Regions from separate parts of the Photobacterium swingsii genome, predicted to be linked through region 1. Evidence: predicted binding sites of a transcription regulator. Region 1 holds the regulator's gene; each other region holds the start of a gene.
What was found. The regulator PurR, encoded in region 1, represses purine synthesis genes. The targets are predictions, from matches to a motif close to TNANGNAAACGTTTNCNTNA.
Positions count from the first base shown of each region.

Region 2: the regulator PurR is predicted to act here: its motif matches at 2,279-2,298, upstream of pyrD (quinone-dependent dihydroorotate dehydrogenase).
Region 3: the regulator PurR is predicted to act here: its motif matches at 2,852-2,871, upstream of metK (methionine adenosyltransferase).

Region 1 is NZ_AP024852.1:2,179,289-2,184,872, forward strand. Features, by position in the region: gene OCU77_RS10125 (heme/hemin ABC transporter substrate-binding protein) at 1-274, shown strand, start outside; gene OCU77_RS10130 (FecCD family ABC transporter permease) at 302-1,339, shown strand; gene OCU77_RS10135 (heme ABC transporter ATP-binding protein) at 1,339-2,142, shown strand; gene purR (HTH-type transcriptional repressor PurR) at 2,469-3,473, shown strand; cyclic di-GMP riboswitch class I at 3,751-3,855, shown strand; gene OCU77_RS10145 (TfoX/Sxy family DNA transformation protein) at 3,982-4,572, shown strand; gene OCU77_RS10150 (hypothetical protein) at 4,894-5,286, shown strand; gene OCU77_RS10155 (carboxymuconolactone decarboxylase family protein) at 5,430-5,584, shown strand, end outside.
Region 2 is NZ_AP024852.1:1,879,343-1,884,926, forward strand. Features, by position in the region: gene OCU77_RS08900 (NAD-glutamate dehydrogenase) at 1-854, shown strand, start outside; gene OCU77_RS08905 (GGDEF domain-containing protein) at 987-2,042, opposite strand; gene pyrD (quinone-dependent dihydroorotate dehydrogenase) at 2,466-3,476, shown strand; gene OCU77_RS08915 (cell division protein ZapC) at 3,665-4,204, shown strand.
Region 3 is NZ_AP024852.1:506,213-511,796, reverse strand. Features, by position in the region: gene epd (erythrose-4-phosphate dehydrogenase) at 1-446, opposite strand, end outside; gene tkt (transketolase) at 645-2,642, opposite strand; gene metK (methionine adenosyltransferase) at 3,054-4,208, shown strand; gene OCU77_RS02500 (SprT family zinc-dependent metalloprotease) at 4,402-4,884, shown strand; gene OCU77_RS02495 (endonuclease) at 5,068-5,584, shown strand, end outside.

The DNA of each region.
Region 1 (5,584 bases):
TATTAACCCTGCCGCTGAACAAGTCGAATCTTATAAACCCATTTCAGCTGAATCTATGCTTGAAATGCAACCAGACCTCATCATGTTAAGTAGCCGCACTTATAACTCAATAGGTAAAGCCGATGGTTTATTTAAAGAATTGCCACTGCTTGCAGCTACCCCAGCAGGTATCAATAAAGCTGTGGTAGTTATTGATGGCACTGCTTTAATTGGTGGTTTAGGGCTAAAAAGCCTCAGTGAAGCAGAACGCTTGAACCGTGTTTTCTACCCTTAATCGTCGAGTATTCGTTACGTGTCCGTTATGCAGATCCAAAGACTTCCTTTAAAAATCGTTTTCCCCGTCGGGTTGAGCTTGCTCTGCTTGGCGGTGGCAACGTCAGTAATTGTTGGCCCTATGGCCATCACGCTAAGCCAGAGTTTAAAAGCTTTTACGCCGTGGCAAAATGAATTACCCGCACATATTCAGATCGTTATTCACCAGATTAGGCTTCCAAGAACCCTATTGTGTATAGCAATAGGCGCTATTCTCGCGTTATGTGGCGCCGTTATGCAGGGCTTATTTCGTAACCCGCTCGCAGACCCTGGCATCATCGGGGTGTCTGGTGGTGCAAGCTTAGGCGCGGCACTTGCTATTGTACTGTTCGGCTCATGGGCCGCTTCATTCCCTATTCTGCTCACGTTAGGCACTGTGCCTATCATGGCATTTCTTGGGGGCGCAGTAAGTACTTGGCTGGTTTATACACTTGGCACAGACAAAAATGGCACATCCGTGACCATCATGCTGCTAGCCGGTGTAGCTATCGGAGCCTTATCAGGCGCCGCTTTAGGCCTAATGAATTACTTTGCAGATGATCAAGCATTACGCGACCTATCGTTATGGACCATGGGCTCATTAGCTGGTGCAACATGGCCAGGCATTGCCTTAGCCTTTACAACCTTAGGCATTCTAATGTGGGTCTTCGATCGTCAAGCAAATGCCTTAAATGCCTTTTTACTTGGTGAAGCAGAGGCCAAACACATGGGTGTTAATGTGCAGGCGCTCAAGCGTAGCTTAATTTTGCTCTGTGCTGCAGGTGTTGGTGTCTGCGTATCCCTCACTGGTGTTATTGGATTTGTCGGCCTAATCATTCCACACTTAGGCCGCATGCTTTCAGGCCCTAACCATAAAACATTGCTACCTCTATCGGCGTTATTGGGTGCTTTGATTTTATTAGTTGCAGATATGATTGCCCGCGTTATAGCCGCCCCTGCCGAACTGCCTGTCGGCATCATTACCGCTATTTTAGGTGCGCCATTCTTCATTATGTTATTGGTTAAACAAAAAGGACGCCTGTCATGATGGCTGGTTTTTCATCTTCTCGATTTCAATCCCAGGATAAGATCGCAATTGCAGCAAAAGGATTGCATTTAGGCCTAGGCGGCAAGACCTTACTTGATAACTTTGATATAGAAATCAAACATGGTGAAGTCACGGCGTTACTTGGTCCAAATGGCGCTGGGAAGAGTACGTTACTAAAAGTGCTTTGTGGTGAATTAGATGCAGGTGGTGACATTAGCATTCAGGGGAAAACCCATGCTCAGTGGTCAGCGAAAGAATTGGCGAAGTATTTAGCTGTTTTACCACAGCACAGTAGTTTAAGTTTTGCTTTTACTGCCCAAGAAGTGGCTGAATTAGGCGCTTTACCGCTGGATCTCACTCGCGCACAGGCCAGCAAAACAGCGGCCAGTATGATGGAAAAGACAGAGGTGACGGCCCTATCAAACCGTCTATATCCCTCGCTATCTGGTGGCGAGAAGCAACGGGTCCATTTTGCTCGCGTACTTACCCAGCTTAGCGAAGCCAAGGAAAATGCAATTTTGATGCTCGATGAACCAACGTCAGCACTCGATTTAGCGCATCAACATAAAACATTGCAGCTTGCGCAAAGCATGGCAAAAGAAGGGGCTGCCGTTATCATTGTTTTGCATGATCTTAATCTTGCGGCACAATATGCCGACCGTTTGGTGATAGTGAACGAGGGAAAAATACAAGCTGATGGTGATGCTTGGCAGGCACTTGAGCCTAAAAATATTGAACGTGTTTACGGTTGGCCAGTAACCATCACTGAGCATCCAAGCTTACAACACCCGATAATTCTATAGCGTCTGGTTATGTAATCTCTATAATGCACACATAAATGCATACTGATGCATCAAATTTTACTCAGTTTACATTGTTTATGTTGATGTTTATCAAGTATTGCCATCTTGAGAGACAGAAACGTTGCACTGTGCGCTACACTCAGTAAAATGTGAACGCAAGCGATTAACAATGTAACGCTACCGAATCCATAAAAGCCGCTCATCTGAGAAGCGGCTTTTAACGTTTATACAAGGTCTCAAGCAGCACGTAGCACTCAATATGCAAGAGTAAGCACAGTGCTTGGCTTAGAAAGATCCTCTTTATTCCAATTATTAGAAGAATAAATATGGCAACGATTAAAGATGTTGCACGTATGGCTGGTGTTTCAACAACAACAGTCTCTCACGTGATAAATAAAACACGCTTCGTCGCAGAAGCAACGCAAAAGAAAGTGTTAACGGCTGTTGATGAACTTAACTACGCCCCAAGTGCTGTTGCTCGCAGCCTGAAATGTAACACTACGCGCACTATTGGTATGTTGGTGACTAAATCAACCAACCCCTTCTTCGCCGAAGTTGTACATGGTGTTGAAGAATACTGCTACAAAGAAGGCTATACCCTCATTCTGTGTAACACAGAAGGTAACCTTTCTAAGCAGCGCGATTACCTACGCATGCTAGCAGAAAAGCGCGTTGATGGCTTAATGGTGATGTGTTCAGACCTCGATCAACGTCTGTTAGATTTGCTAGAGCGTCAAAACGATCTACCTATGGTAGTGATGGACTGGGGTCCAGAAAGCCCACACACGGATAAAATCCAAGATAACGCAGCAATTGGTGGCTATGTTGCTATCAAACACTTTATTGAGAATGGCCATACCAAAATCGGTTGCCTATCTGGACACAATGAGAAGTCAACCTGTCGTGAGCGTCTAAAAGGCTTCCAAAAGGCCATGGACGAAGCAAATCTATCAGTGAATGAAGATTGGGTCATCGAAGGTGACTTCGAATGTGAAACGGCCGTTAAAGCCGCAGAACAGTTCATCGCAATGAAAGAACGTCCGACTGCTATATTCTGTTTTAATGACATTATGGCAATGGCGATGATCAGTACTTTTGTTCAACATGGAATTCGTGTTCCTGAAGATATCTCGATTATTGGTTACGATAATATCGAACTCGCGCCTTTCTTCTCGCCTCCATTAACAACAATCCACCAGCCTAAACGCCGTTTAGGCAAAACTGCGATTGAAATCTTAATGGAGCGTGTGAAAGACAAAAAACACGAAAACCGCATTTTCGAAATGTCGCCTGAATTAGTAGTGCGTAAATCCGTTCATAAACTGAATTAATTATTCGCTTTACGCATAAAAATTGAATAGCCGACGGTATCTAACCGTCGGCTTTTTTTTGCGTTAACATGCGGTTAAATCTTCCTTTTTTACATAAATATTTAATATGTAACAATAATATTACTTTTGAATTTCAAATAAATATCTTTCATTTGCTAAGATATTCATTTCATTCCTGAATATTCTCTCTCCACAGAACAGTAATAATTGAAGCAATATCACATTTCACCCAGCCCAGGGTAAACGCTTTTCTGCTATTTACGATATGCTTATTACGTCACGAACAGGGCAAACCATTTGAAAAAGTGGGACGCAAAGCTTCCGGCCTAACAGAGTGTTATTCGATAAACATTAACACTTTCAAGGTAGCGGGGTTACCGATGGATTTAACGCAAAACCTGCTTTTGGGTTTGACATGCTTTTGACATACATTAAGTGTGCTTTGCTAACCTAAACTCCTCGCTTATATGTTAGGTGACTCCCAAGATTTATTTCACCGAGAAGTCGCATGGATAAACCAATACTTAAAGACACCCTAAAATTATTCGATTGTTTTGGCAGTGTTAAATCACGATCAATGTTTGGCGGTTTTGGCATTTTTGCAGGCGAAACAATGTTTGCTCTGGTGGTAAAAAACAAATTACACCTCCGCGCTAATGCAAAAAACATTGAAGTATTTAAAGAAGCCAATCTATCACCTTATGTTTACGAGAAACGCGGTTTTCCCGTAGTAACTAAACATTTTGCTATTCCTGATATCTGGTGGAATACACCAGAAATGATTATTGAATACGCACAAGGCTCACTAGAAGGTGCGAAGAACGACAAAGAAACAAAAAGCAAAATTGGCCCATCTCGCATTAAAGATTTGCCAAATTTACGATTAGCCAATGAGCGCATGCTAAAAAAAGTGGGTATTGATACTGTCGAGAAGCTTGTTGAGGTCGGCGCTATCGACGCATACAAAGCATTACTCGATACGCATGATAATAATCTCAACATTGAGTTGCTTTGGGCTTTAGAAGGCGCGATCAGCGGCAGACACTGGTCTGTAATCAGTGAAACCAGACGTGGTGAATTGTTAGGTTTGTTACCCTAGGGAGTCGGGTGAACAACGACACTTTTGCTACAATAAGAACGAGGCTGATGCCTCGTTTTTTGTTGCTTTAGCCCACCCAATGTCAGGATTACGTCAAAGATTGACTCTACTCACAAATACTGTTCACAAAAGCATCAGTTAACTTTTAATCCCCCCCTAAATAAGTAAAATAACCGCTGCTGGCGGTGTGAAAACCGTCAATTTTTTGTTTTCAACTACTTATGGTAACTGTTGCAGTTAAATCGACGTCAATAATATGTCGTCACTATAGCGACCATAACTAACTTGCGGTCTTTGAGATTGCTAAAAAGTGAGGCCAGTATGCTCTGTTCAAAGCCTTTTCCTGGGCAAGCAGACCACATATTTAAGGATAAATTTTGCAAATGGCCGAAACTCCTCCGCGCCTTTGTTATTCTTAGCCTACTCCCCCCTGCCTTTGTAATGCTACTTGTTTCTCAGCAACTCGCTCCCCTTGATGTGCTTATCGACATATTTACCCTAGTCGGTGGCTTTAATGTCATTCTAGTCATTTGGGGAGGATTACTAAAAATCCGGGCACGTAAATATTGGTACCGTAATTACCATATCGGCAAAACGCTGGTACTGGCTTGCCTACCAATTCTGGCATCAGCCTATATCGCTTTTTCAGAAATCCCCGATAACCGCGTTGTGCAGCAAGAACGTAGCCGTGCTGTTGAAGTCGCCATTAATTAGCCGTTCGTTCAAAATACGCGCAATTAATCACGATTTTCAATTTTTTCCTAATTAATTGAAATATTTGCGCCCTTGGTTGGGTCTCCTTTATTACCTTGGTATAGCATTGGTGCTATATCATGTGTTCATAAGGAAACGACGCAGTGCGCCTCGCGAAAAAAAACAAATATTCAATCTTTGTCCGCCCATTACTTTGGCTACAAAAACGTAATTTCGGCGCAGAACTCAACCCGTCTTTACTTTGGGGACGCCGCCCGCCACTCTTTTGGTTGGTCGCTGGATTTTTTGGCTACCTAGA
Region 2 (5,584 bases), 300 kb from region 1:
TTGCCACCTCGCTGGCAAATCAAATGTCGAATGAGATGGGTTGTAACTTCGTGACTCGCTTACAAGAAGAAACAGGGGCAACTGTTGCCGAAGTCTCTTCTGCGTATGCAGTAGGGCGTAGTGTGTTCAACTTTGATAAGTTCTTCGATCAAATTCGCGAGCTCGACAACGTCGTATCAGCAGAAACACAATACGACATGCTTTACCGCTGTCGTCGCATGTTACGCCGCGCGACTCGTTGGATCTTACGTAATCGTGACCGCAAACTGGGTATCGAACAGCAAATTAGCTTCTACCAGCCAGTCGTGAATACCTTGAACGAAAACTTAGAAAGTTACCTTGTAACTGAAGAGGTTCAAGAACACAAAGATCAAGCTGCTGTTATGGTGGCACAGGGGGTTCCACAAGCACTGGCCGAGAATATCGCTCGTTTAAGTAGCTTGTATTCAGCAATGGATATCGCGCAGATTGCGAAAGAACTGAAACAAGAAATTGACCAGATTTCTCGTGTGTACTTTGTGGTTGGGGCAGAGTTGTCATTGCATTGGTTCTTGCAACAGGTTAACAACCAGTCTGTTGATAACCATTGGCAAGCACTGGCAAGAGCATCATTCCGCGAAGACCTTGATTGGCAGCAGCGTCAATTAACATCCGCGGTTATTACAACCATGGCAGATGATGCGACGGCAGAGCAGGGAATCGAAGCTTGGATGCAAGAACACGATAAAGCAATCTTGCGTTGGGAAAGTGTATTGGCTGAATTTAAAGTCGGTAATGTTCATGAGTTTGCGAAGTTCTCTGTCGCATTACGAGAGTTGATGTTACTTAATTTAAATTGCCGTTCTAGTATCTAACGAGCACAATAAGCAAACTTAAGAAAAAGCCAACCGAGAAGGTTGGCTTTTTTATTGACTCAACGAAATGAGGATCTTGCTGTTTCTCGTGATTTAACACGAGCATTTTAAAGATCGTTTTATTGGATTTTACTACATAACTCTCTGATTTAAATTCATATTAATATTGGTCACAGTGTCACTTTTTGCATTGATTGTTATCTGGTCACGGCCATTTTCTTTTGATTGGTATAAAGCAATATCAGCTCGTTTAATCCAGCGAACCGCATCATCCTCAGCAAAAGCAGGGCTAAGCCCAACACTGATAGTTACTTTTGCGTGGTAAGGGTAATGCTGTTCACGTATGTGTTGACTAAGTGTGTCCATGACCTTAAAGGCTTCATTCATGTTGGTATTATCAAATAGAATCAAAAATTCATCGCCACCTAGTCGAAATAAAATATCTAAATCACGGGTATGTTGATTAAGGGTTTCGACTACATTTTTAATGACAGTATCACCGACATCATGGCCATACAGATCATTCACTTGCTTAAAGTGATCTATGTCTATTAAGGCAACACATGCTGAAAATCCACGATTTTTCTGAGCTATCGAACGGTTCATAAAAGCATCAAGCTGGTGGCGATTCAATGCACCTGTTAATGCATCGCGGGTTGATAAATAACGCAACTCCACTTGAAGATGGTGAATGGCTTCAACTGCAACGTGGGCTATGCCGGCGCAAGCGATGAGTGAAGATATAAACCGCATTGCGTACTGCCAATCAACATGGTAAAAAGATGCAATTCCGCAGCCTACGACTAAACATGTATTCGTAATAAGCGCCTGACGCCGAGGAATGATAAAAACCAACGTTACAGCAATAGGGTACACCCAATAACTGACGAACATACCAAGTTCATAAATGCTTAAGGTAATAGAAATAACGAGTAGTGAAAGGGGGATACCATTGCCAATAATTTTTCGTTCAACATAAAGTAATCCAATCATTTCGATGATAAAGCTGAGCTCAAAAGCAAGAAGAGAAAGACCGAGTAAAGTCTCACCTATCAGTAAATTTTTAATACCGAGTGGTATAAAAGTGAAGATGGTTACTGCTGTGATAAATTTGAGTATGTGTTGACGACGATAAAAGTCCAGAAGTTCATCATCGCCATGTTCAAAACGGAGTTTGTTTAATGTCATAAGCGGCCTTATTGAAATGATTTATTGGCCAAACCTGGTTCAAAAGAAGCAAGGTTTTACTTTGTAATGACTCTAACTTACCTTTTAAACGTATGTTTTAAAAGTGCCACTCATCCATATATTCGTTATTTGGATGATTTGAGTAACAAATATGATTAATTGTTTAAGAAAGAAGAGGAGTAGCATACCGTTATTATTAGCATTTCCCTTCCTTAGCATGTACAAAAATGGCCTTGCCGCGTAAACGATTGCCTATAAAGCCCAATCTAACCCACGATTAATTTTTACTAACTCATTGTAAATAATGGTATTAATTATAACTAACTGTTTTAGGTATGATTTTCTTAAAATTCTGATTGATGTTAACCACGAATGTGTGAATAATGTCATCCCGTTTATACGGGGCTTTTATTAGGAGGTACAATGTTATACCGCCTCGCACGATCTGCTATTTTCAAGCTTGACGCTGAGAAAGCACACGATCTTGCTATTCAGAACTTCTCTCGCTTCACCGGCACTCCTCTAGATTTATTCTATCGTCAACATGTTCCTGATCGTCCTGTGGAAGTCATGGGAATTACCTTTAAAAACCCTGTAGGCCTCGCAGCTGGCTTAGATAAAAACGGCGAATGTATTGATGCATTTGGCGCAATGGGTTTTGGCTTTGTTGAAGTCGGTACTGTGACACCACGACCACAGTCAGGTAATGATAAGCCTCGTTTGTTCCGCGTTATCCCTGCAGAAGGTATTATTAACCGTTTTGGTTTTAATAACTTGGGTGTTGATAACCTGGTTGAGAATGTAAAAAAATCAACTTACGACGGCGTTATTGGTATCAACATTGGTAAAAATAAAGATACGCCAGTAGAAAAGGGCGCTGAAGATTACCTTATCTGTATGGAAAAGGTATACCAGTACGCGGGATACATTGCTGTTAATATTTCTTCACCGAATACACCAGGACTTCGTAGCCTACAGTACGGTGAAGCGCTGGATGATCTACTTTCTCAATTAAAAGAGAAGCAGAAAGAATTAGCAGAGAAACACGGTAAGTATGTACCGCTTGCGTTAAAGATCGCACCTGATCTTGAAGATCACGAAATTGTTCAAATTGCAGCATCGTTGATCAAAAATGAAATCGATGGTGTTATCGGTACCAACACCACACTTGATCGTACTTTAGTTAAAGACTTACCACATTGCGATGAAATGGGGGGCTTAAGTGGCCGTCCATTACAAAACAAGAGTACTGAAGTGATTCGTCGTTTAGCTGAAGAACTCGATGGCAAATTACCGATTATTGGTGTGGGTGGTATTGATTCAGCAATCTCAGCACGCGAGAAGATGGAAGCAGGCGCTCAGCTTGTTCAAATCTATTCTGGTTTCATTTATCACGGTCCAAAACTGGTAAAAGACATAGCGACTAATATTTAGTCTGCAGGTAGCAAACTCACTTAACAAAAGTGAATTTAGCAACGCGATTGTCAAAATTACATAGTAATGAACAACGAAAAGGGGATTTATTTCCCCTTTTTTTTTGTCTATGCAAAAGTAAAATTGTTCTAAAGTTTTCTGTAAGTCGTTGGATAAACAGTATAAAGAACTAAAACTGGAGCGTTCGCGTGCTAAAGCCAAATAACTCATGGAAGTGGTATTTTGACCAACAACATAATTCCCTAATGCTGCATTTGGGAAATGATATGGTTTTTCGTACAGCGATCCCTGCAAAATTTTTGATCACTTGCGCGATGCAAGAAAACACCTTCACCGTAGAGGATGCTACCGCTTTTGAGACTTTCAAAAGTAGTATCGAACATCTAGACCTTCCAAAACCCCGTAAAGCCGAATTAGCGCTTAACGCCGTGGCTGCTGGCCGTTTCCACAAACCTATGATGCCTAAAAGCTGGTTTTTTCAAACCCAATCCCATGGTTATGAACCAGAGCTTGGTGAAATTGTTACTTTAGCGACAGAGACAGGGCAGAGTAGGTTCATTGTGATAGAAAACAGTGGTAGTGCCAGCCTGTGTATGATGGCAGAGCAAGAGCCATTGTCACTGAGTAGCACAAAAGAGATGAATTACTGCGATACCATCAAAGTAATGAACGATCGCATTCCTCCGTTTGTAGAAGAACTGCATCAAGGCCTTGCGCTGGTAGGGTAACACTCAGCGCAAACCACGCCGCGTAAACCAGGACACTACACTAATAATAATTTATTGAATAACAAAGAGTTAGTGCTTTGCACCAATACGGCGGAAAGTGTTACTCAACAAAGTGTTTCTGCAAGCTGGTCGACTCTTGTGTATTTTTGAACTCTTGTGCCAAATAGAATAGGGTTGCAGCCTTAATCTATCCCTTCTCATACCAACCACAAGCTTATAAGTATAAAAGTAAATTGCTTCTGAACGAGCGGCTTACTAGCGCCTATAGGGCTGCTTCTTTGTTACATCACATATAAACACTGTATTTTATTCTCTTTATTCATACCTCCTCTGATACCTACCTATGTTCAAGTTCTTTAAGAGCTTGGCTTCACTTTTGGTAAAGACTAGCTACTAAAGGCTAGGCCTGCTCAATGTTAGCTTACCCCATACATCTACCTAGTTACCCACTTCAGAACTGACTGTCTTTCTATCGGTTTGCATCGAAAAATGGCAATTCATCTAACTTAAATCATAAAAGATTAGCCCGAAAAGGTTGTTTTATAAGCAGTAGTTTGTGCAATAAATGCGCAATATGAGTGATGTAACGCAGAAAAATGACGATAAATAATAATTTTTTTGTGCCTCTTTTTGCGATTAAAACACAAAAAAATACCATTCATAATCCTGTGATGAGAGTAAATATAATGGGCAATTTCCCCGTTTTCCTTCTTTGTGAAAGTGACTTACATCCATTAAACCTATAAATTCCCAATAGGAAACTATAGGTTATTTCCCAGTAGGAAAGGGATTGGAAATAAGTGAGTGCTCGCACCAAAATGCAAGCATTAATCATTTATAAACATCTTTATCTTGTGGTAATGCTTATATAAATCAATTATTTAAACGCATTGTATTTGTGGGTAGACAATGTGATGTGTGGATTTGTAAGTACTTACTGTAGCTATGATTCCTAGGTTTTATGGTGATTGTTTTTATATGTAGACAATGTTTCAGGCGGGAAACATGGGAGAGCTTTATCTACTTCACCATTTGCTACAACAACTGAGAAAAGCAGTGCCAGAAAGCAAAAAGTGTCCTTTAGTATCTGCTGAGTTTTAACTTATAAAGCATGCCGTAAGCTTTCTTGTAATTGCGCTTTATCAGTATCTATCTAGCCGCTCTATCATTCGGCTTATTCTTGCTTTGTTGTCACATAACTATATGGGTGACAGTGTCACTTACTGGCGTTAATCGGATGGCTAGAGTTGGCACGATGAATGTAGACAAACAGTAACGATGGCTATTGCTATCTAGTGTGTTGATGCCGCGATGTTGAAGATGGAAGTGCGATATTCATATACTCGGAAACGATCTAGCGTGTTTTTTGATGATTGTTTT
Region 3 (5,584 bases), 1.7 Mb from region 1:
TTCAGCGTTTCATGGTTCACACCATAAATAATGGTATTGTCGATATCAGTTGCAGCAGGGTGTGAGAATAACACTTTCTTCGCGCCAGCTTGAAGGTGGGCTAGCCCATCTTCACGAGAGCCAAAAATCCCCGTACAGTCGAGCACAATGTCAACATCGAGGTCACGCCAAGGCAGTAAGTTAATATCACTTTGATGAAGGATACGGATAGAGTCTTGTTCGCCATTTTGATGGGCAATAAACAAGTGCTCCTGATCATGAGAGACAGGCTTAAAGAAACGACCATGGCTAGTATCATATTGTAACAAGTGGGCCATAGCTTCAGGCTCAGCCAACTCGTTAACTGCCACGATGTCTATTTGCTGGTGTTTACCGCTCTCGTACAAGGCGCGTAACACACTGCGGCCAATTCGGCCAAATCCGTTAATTGCGACTTTTAGTGTCATATCCGTGCTACATAAGAATTAAGCCGCGTAAGTGTATAACAAGCTCTGCCCAGAATCATCATAAATGTGACTCTTCTCACCATTTAGCTTTTATATGCTTAGCTCACATAAATACTGTTCGAATTGCACTCGACTTCATAACCATCAATAAAAAAGGCTTCCCGAAGGAAGCCTTTCATTAGCATAAGAGCCCTGCAATTATGCAAGTAATTCTTTCGCTGTGTTCACAACGTTTTCAGTCGTGAAACCGAACATTTTGAATAGCTCGCCTGCTGGTGCAGACTCACCAAATGTTGTCATACCGATGATCTTGCCACCGAAACCAACGTACTTGTACCAGAAGTCAGCAATACCTGCTTCTACAGCAATACGTGCAGTTACATCAGATGGCAGTACAGACTCACGGTATTCTGCATCTTGCTTGTCAAACGCGTCCGTTGCAGGCATAGATACTACGCGTACCTTCTTGCCTTCAGCGGTTAGTTCAGCCGCAGCGTTAACCGCTAGCTCAACTTCAGAACCTGTCGCAATAAGAATTAGCTCAGGCTTGCCTTCACAATCTTTCAGGATGTAGCCACCCTTCGCGATGTTCGCTACTTGCTCAGCGTCACGCTCTTGCTGTGCAAGGTTTTGACGCGAGAAGATTAGCGAAGTCGGGCCATCTTTACGCTCGATGGCTAGTTTCCAAGCCACGGCTGATTCAACTTGGTCACATGGACGCCATGTGCTCATATTTGGCGTTAGACGTAAAGAAGCGATCTGCTCAACCGGTTGGTGAGTAGGACCATCTTCGCCTAGGCCAATTGAATCATGAGTGTAAACTTGGATGTTTTGCACTTTCATTAGTGCAGCCATACGCATTGCGTTACGCGCGTATTCCATGAACATTAGGAAAGTTGCACCGTATGGTACAAAGCCACCGTGTAGCGCAATACCGTTCATGATCGCTGTCATACCGAATTCACGTACACCGTAGTGGATGTAGTTACCCGCGAAATCGTCAGCCGTTAGCGACTTAGAGCCCGACCACATAGTCAGGTTAGAAGGCGCAAGGTCAGCCGAGCCGCCCATGAATTCTGGTAGCATCGCACCAAACGCTTCTAGTGCGTTTTGTGAGGCTTTACGTGAAGCGATGTTCGCTGGGTTCGCTTGAAGATCGGCAATGATTGCTGATGCTTTTTCTTCCCACTGTGCAGGTAGCTCACCGTTTACACGACGTTTGTATTCTGCTGCTAGCTCAGGGTAAGCCGCTTCGTACGCTGCGAACTTCTCGTTCCAGCTTGCTTCTTTTGCTGCGCCTGCTTCTTTCGCATCCCACTCAGCTGCAATGTCAGCTGGGATTTCGAAAGGACCGTGGTTCCAACCAAGGAATTCACGTGCTGCTGCGATTTCTTCAGCGCCTAGTGGTGCACCGTGACAATCGTGTGAACCCGCTTTGTTTGGCGAACCAAAACCGATGATGGTTTTAGTACAGATAAGCGTTGGACGACCTGTTTCTGCTTTAGCCGCTTCAATCGCAGCGTTGATTGCGTCAGCATCGTGACCATCAACCGCAGGAATAACATGCCAGCCGTACGCTTCGAAACGCTTAGGCGTATCGTCAGAGAACCAACCTTCCACTTCACCGTCGATAGAGATGCCGTTGTCATCCCAGAACGCAATCAGCTTGCCCAGACCTAGCGTACCCGCCAGTGAACATGCTTCGTGAGAGATACCTTCCATTAGACAGCCATCGCCCATGAACACGTACGTGTTGTGGTCAACGATGTCGTGGCCTTCACGGTTGAATTGTGCAGCTAGGGCTTTCTCAGCCATTGCCATACCAACACCGTTTGTAATGCCTTGGCCTAGAGGACCAGTCGTTGTTTCAACACCCGGTGCATAACCGTATTCAGGGTGACCCGGTGTTTTAGAATGCAGTTGACGGAAGTTCTTCAGATCATCAATTGATAGATCGTAACCCGTCAGGTGAAGCAGAGAGTAAATTAGCATTGAACCGTGGCCGTTCGACAAAATGAAACGGTCGCGATCAGCCCACTCAGGGTTTTGTGGGTTGTGGTTCATGTGGCCACGCCACAGTACTTCAGCGATATCAGCCATACCCATAGGTGCGCCTGGGTGGCCTGAGTTAGCTTGTTGAACACCATCCATGCTTAGGGCACGAATTGCATTAGCTAGATCTTTACGAGAAGACATGTCTGCTCCAGAGGTTCGTAGACTGTTGTATTATGGTTATTTACCTTTCTAAGTGCCCTTTCACAGGCGCGGTAAATTAACCAGGAATCGGCGGGCGGGTATTGTCGCAAAGTATTTGCCCTCACTGCAAACGATTTCCTGAACAAAATAAGTCTGTTTTCAATAAGCTGCTACCTTGATGTCACAAAAACGCAGAGATTTCGCACAGTTAAAGTAATCGTTTGCGTCAGCAATATAAAAAAACCACAAAATAAGTATTGTTGATTTTCACTCTCGTTTGAGTATTATAGACGTCTAGACGGAAGTAGCTCTATACATACGAACGTGTATACGTATGAATAGAACGGCACCTAGCCCGCATAAAAGTGCTACTTATATTACAACTACGAATACCTACAAGTGAGAATTCTCATGGCAAAACACCTGTTTACTTCTGAGTCAGTATCTGAAGGTCATCCAGATAAAATTGCAGACCAAATTTCTGATGCAGTATTGGATGCAATTCTAGAGCAAGACCCAAAAGCACGTGTTGCTTGTGAGACTTACGTAAAAACCGGCATGGTAATGGTTGGCGGTGAAATCACGACATCAGCTTGGGTTGATATCGAAGAGATCACTCGTGAAACGGTACGTGAAATTGGCTACGTTCACTCAGACATGGGCTTTGATGCCAATTCTTGTGCTGTTCTAAACACCATCGGTAAGCAATCACCAGATATCAACCAAGGTGTTGATAAAGCAGACCCTAAAGAACAGGGCGCAGGTGACCAAGGTATTATGTTCGGTTACGCAACCAACGAAACTGACATTCTAATGCCAGCGCCAATTACTTACTCTCACCTTCTGGTTAAGAAGCAAGCTGAAGTACGTAAGAGCGGTAAACTAGACTTCCTTCGCCCAGATGCGAAATCTCAAGTTACTTTCCAATACGACCAAGGCAAAATTGTTGGTATTGATGCCGTTGTTCTTTCTACGCAGCACTGTGATTCAGTAACAACGCCAGATCTACGTGAAGCAGTAATGGAAGAAATCATCAAGCCAGTACTGCCACAAGAGTGGATCACCAAAGACACTAACTTCTTCATCAACCCAACCGGCCGCTTTGTTATCGGTGGTCCTATGGGTGACTGTGGTCTAACGGGCCGTAAAATCATCGTTGATACCTACGGCGGCGCAGCTCGTCACGGCGGTGGTGCATTCTCTGGTAAAGATCCATCAAAAGTCGACCGTAGTGCAGCATACGCAGCACGTTACGTAGCGAAAAACATCGTTGCAGCAGGCCTAGCCGATCGTTGTGAAATCCAACTTTCTTACGCTATCGGTGTTGCAGATCCAACGTCTATCATGGTTGAAACCTTCGGTACTGAAAAAGTGTCTCACGACATCATCATCGAAGCAGTTCGTCAGAACTTCGACCTACGCCCTTACGGTCTACAAGAAATGCTGAACCTACTTCAGCCTATCTACCAAAAGACAGCGGCATACGGCCACTTTGGTCGTGACGAATTCCCTTGGGAAGCAACAGATAAAGCCGCAATCCTTCGCGATTTCGCTAACATCAAATAAGTTTGCCTTGGCATTAAGCCAACCAAATCTTGATAGAAAAAAGGAAGCCTCGGCTTCCTTTTTTATTACCAACTCGAAGCAACTTTCTCCACACTCGCTCGCAGCCAACAAGAAAATACCCAGAGGTCGCCGTTATTGTCGCGTTTCCCAAAACTATTTATACTGCCCACTCCCCCAGCAATTTTAAGCACGCATGTCCTCACTTCAATCTCAAGTCATTGCTAAAGTCGAATCCTGTATTTCGCATGCTAATCAACGTTTGCAAAAGCGATTTGCAATGCCAACCGTTAGCTTTCGTCAAGGGGGAAAGATAGCAGGTAGTGCACGGTTACAGGGATGGGAAGTACGCTTTAATCCCGTATTGCTAAAAGAAAACCCGCAAGCTTTTCTCGATGAAGTGGTACCACACGAAGTCGCGCATTTGATCACCTTTAAGCTTTTTGGCCGTGTTCGGCCACATGGTAAAGAGTGGCAAACTATCATGACTCAAGTCTTCGGTATCCCAGCACGTACTACCCACAGTTTTGATGTTAGCTCGGTACAAGGAAAAACCTTTTCTTATCAGTGCCAATGTAGCCAACATCAGCTCACCGTTCGTCGCCATAATAAGGTTGCACGTGGCCAAGTCAGCTACCATTGCCGCCAGTGCCGCCAGCCTCTTACACTGTGTGCTTAAACACATCCTTCTCTAGCCTTCTCCTTCATCACACTTAGCCTGCACGCTGACTCTACCAATATTGGCTTTTCATCGTTCCTTTTGTGTAACTGGGTAAGTTATAGGTACAGCTTACTGTGATATGGTTCTAAAATAGTAAGATATTGATAAGCCTATCAAACCTATTGTGAGCCAAAACGACCCATGAAACGCGCATACTTAGCCCTACTCGGCCTACTGCTATTACCAACCACAAGCCATGCAGAAGGCAAACACCCTACTTCATTTTCTAATGCTAAAAAACAAGCCGTAAAAATCTATAAAGATCATCCTGTTAGTTTTTATTGCGGCTGTGATATCGAATGGAAAGGCAAAAAAGGGATCCCAGATCTTGATAATTGCGGCTACCAAGTGCGTAAACAACTTAAACGCGCCAGTCGTATTGAGTGGGAGCATGTCGTACCTGCGTGGCAATTTGGTCATCAACTCCAATGCTGGCAAGATGGCGGCCGAAAAAACTGCCGTAAAGACAAACGCTTTAAAGTAATGGAGTCCGATTTACATAACCTCACACCAGCGATTGGTGAAGTTAACGGTGACCGCTCCAATTACCAATTTCTACCGTGGAACGGCAATCAAGGGGCCTTCTATGGCCAATGTGATATGAAGGTCGACTTCAAAAATAAACGCGTTGATCCACCTGTCGCTGCTCGCGGGGCGA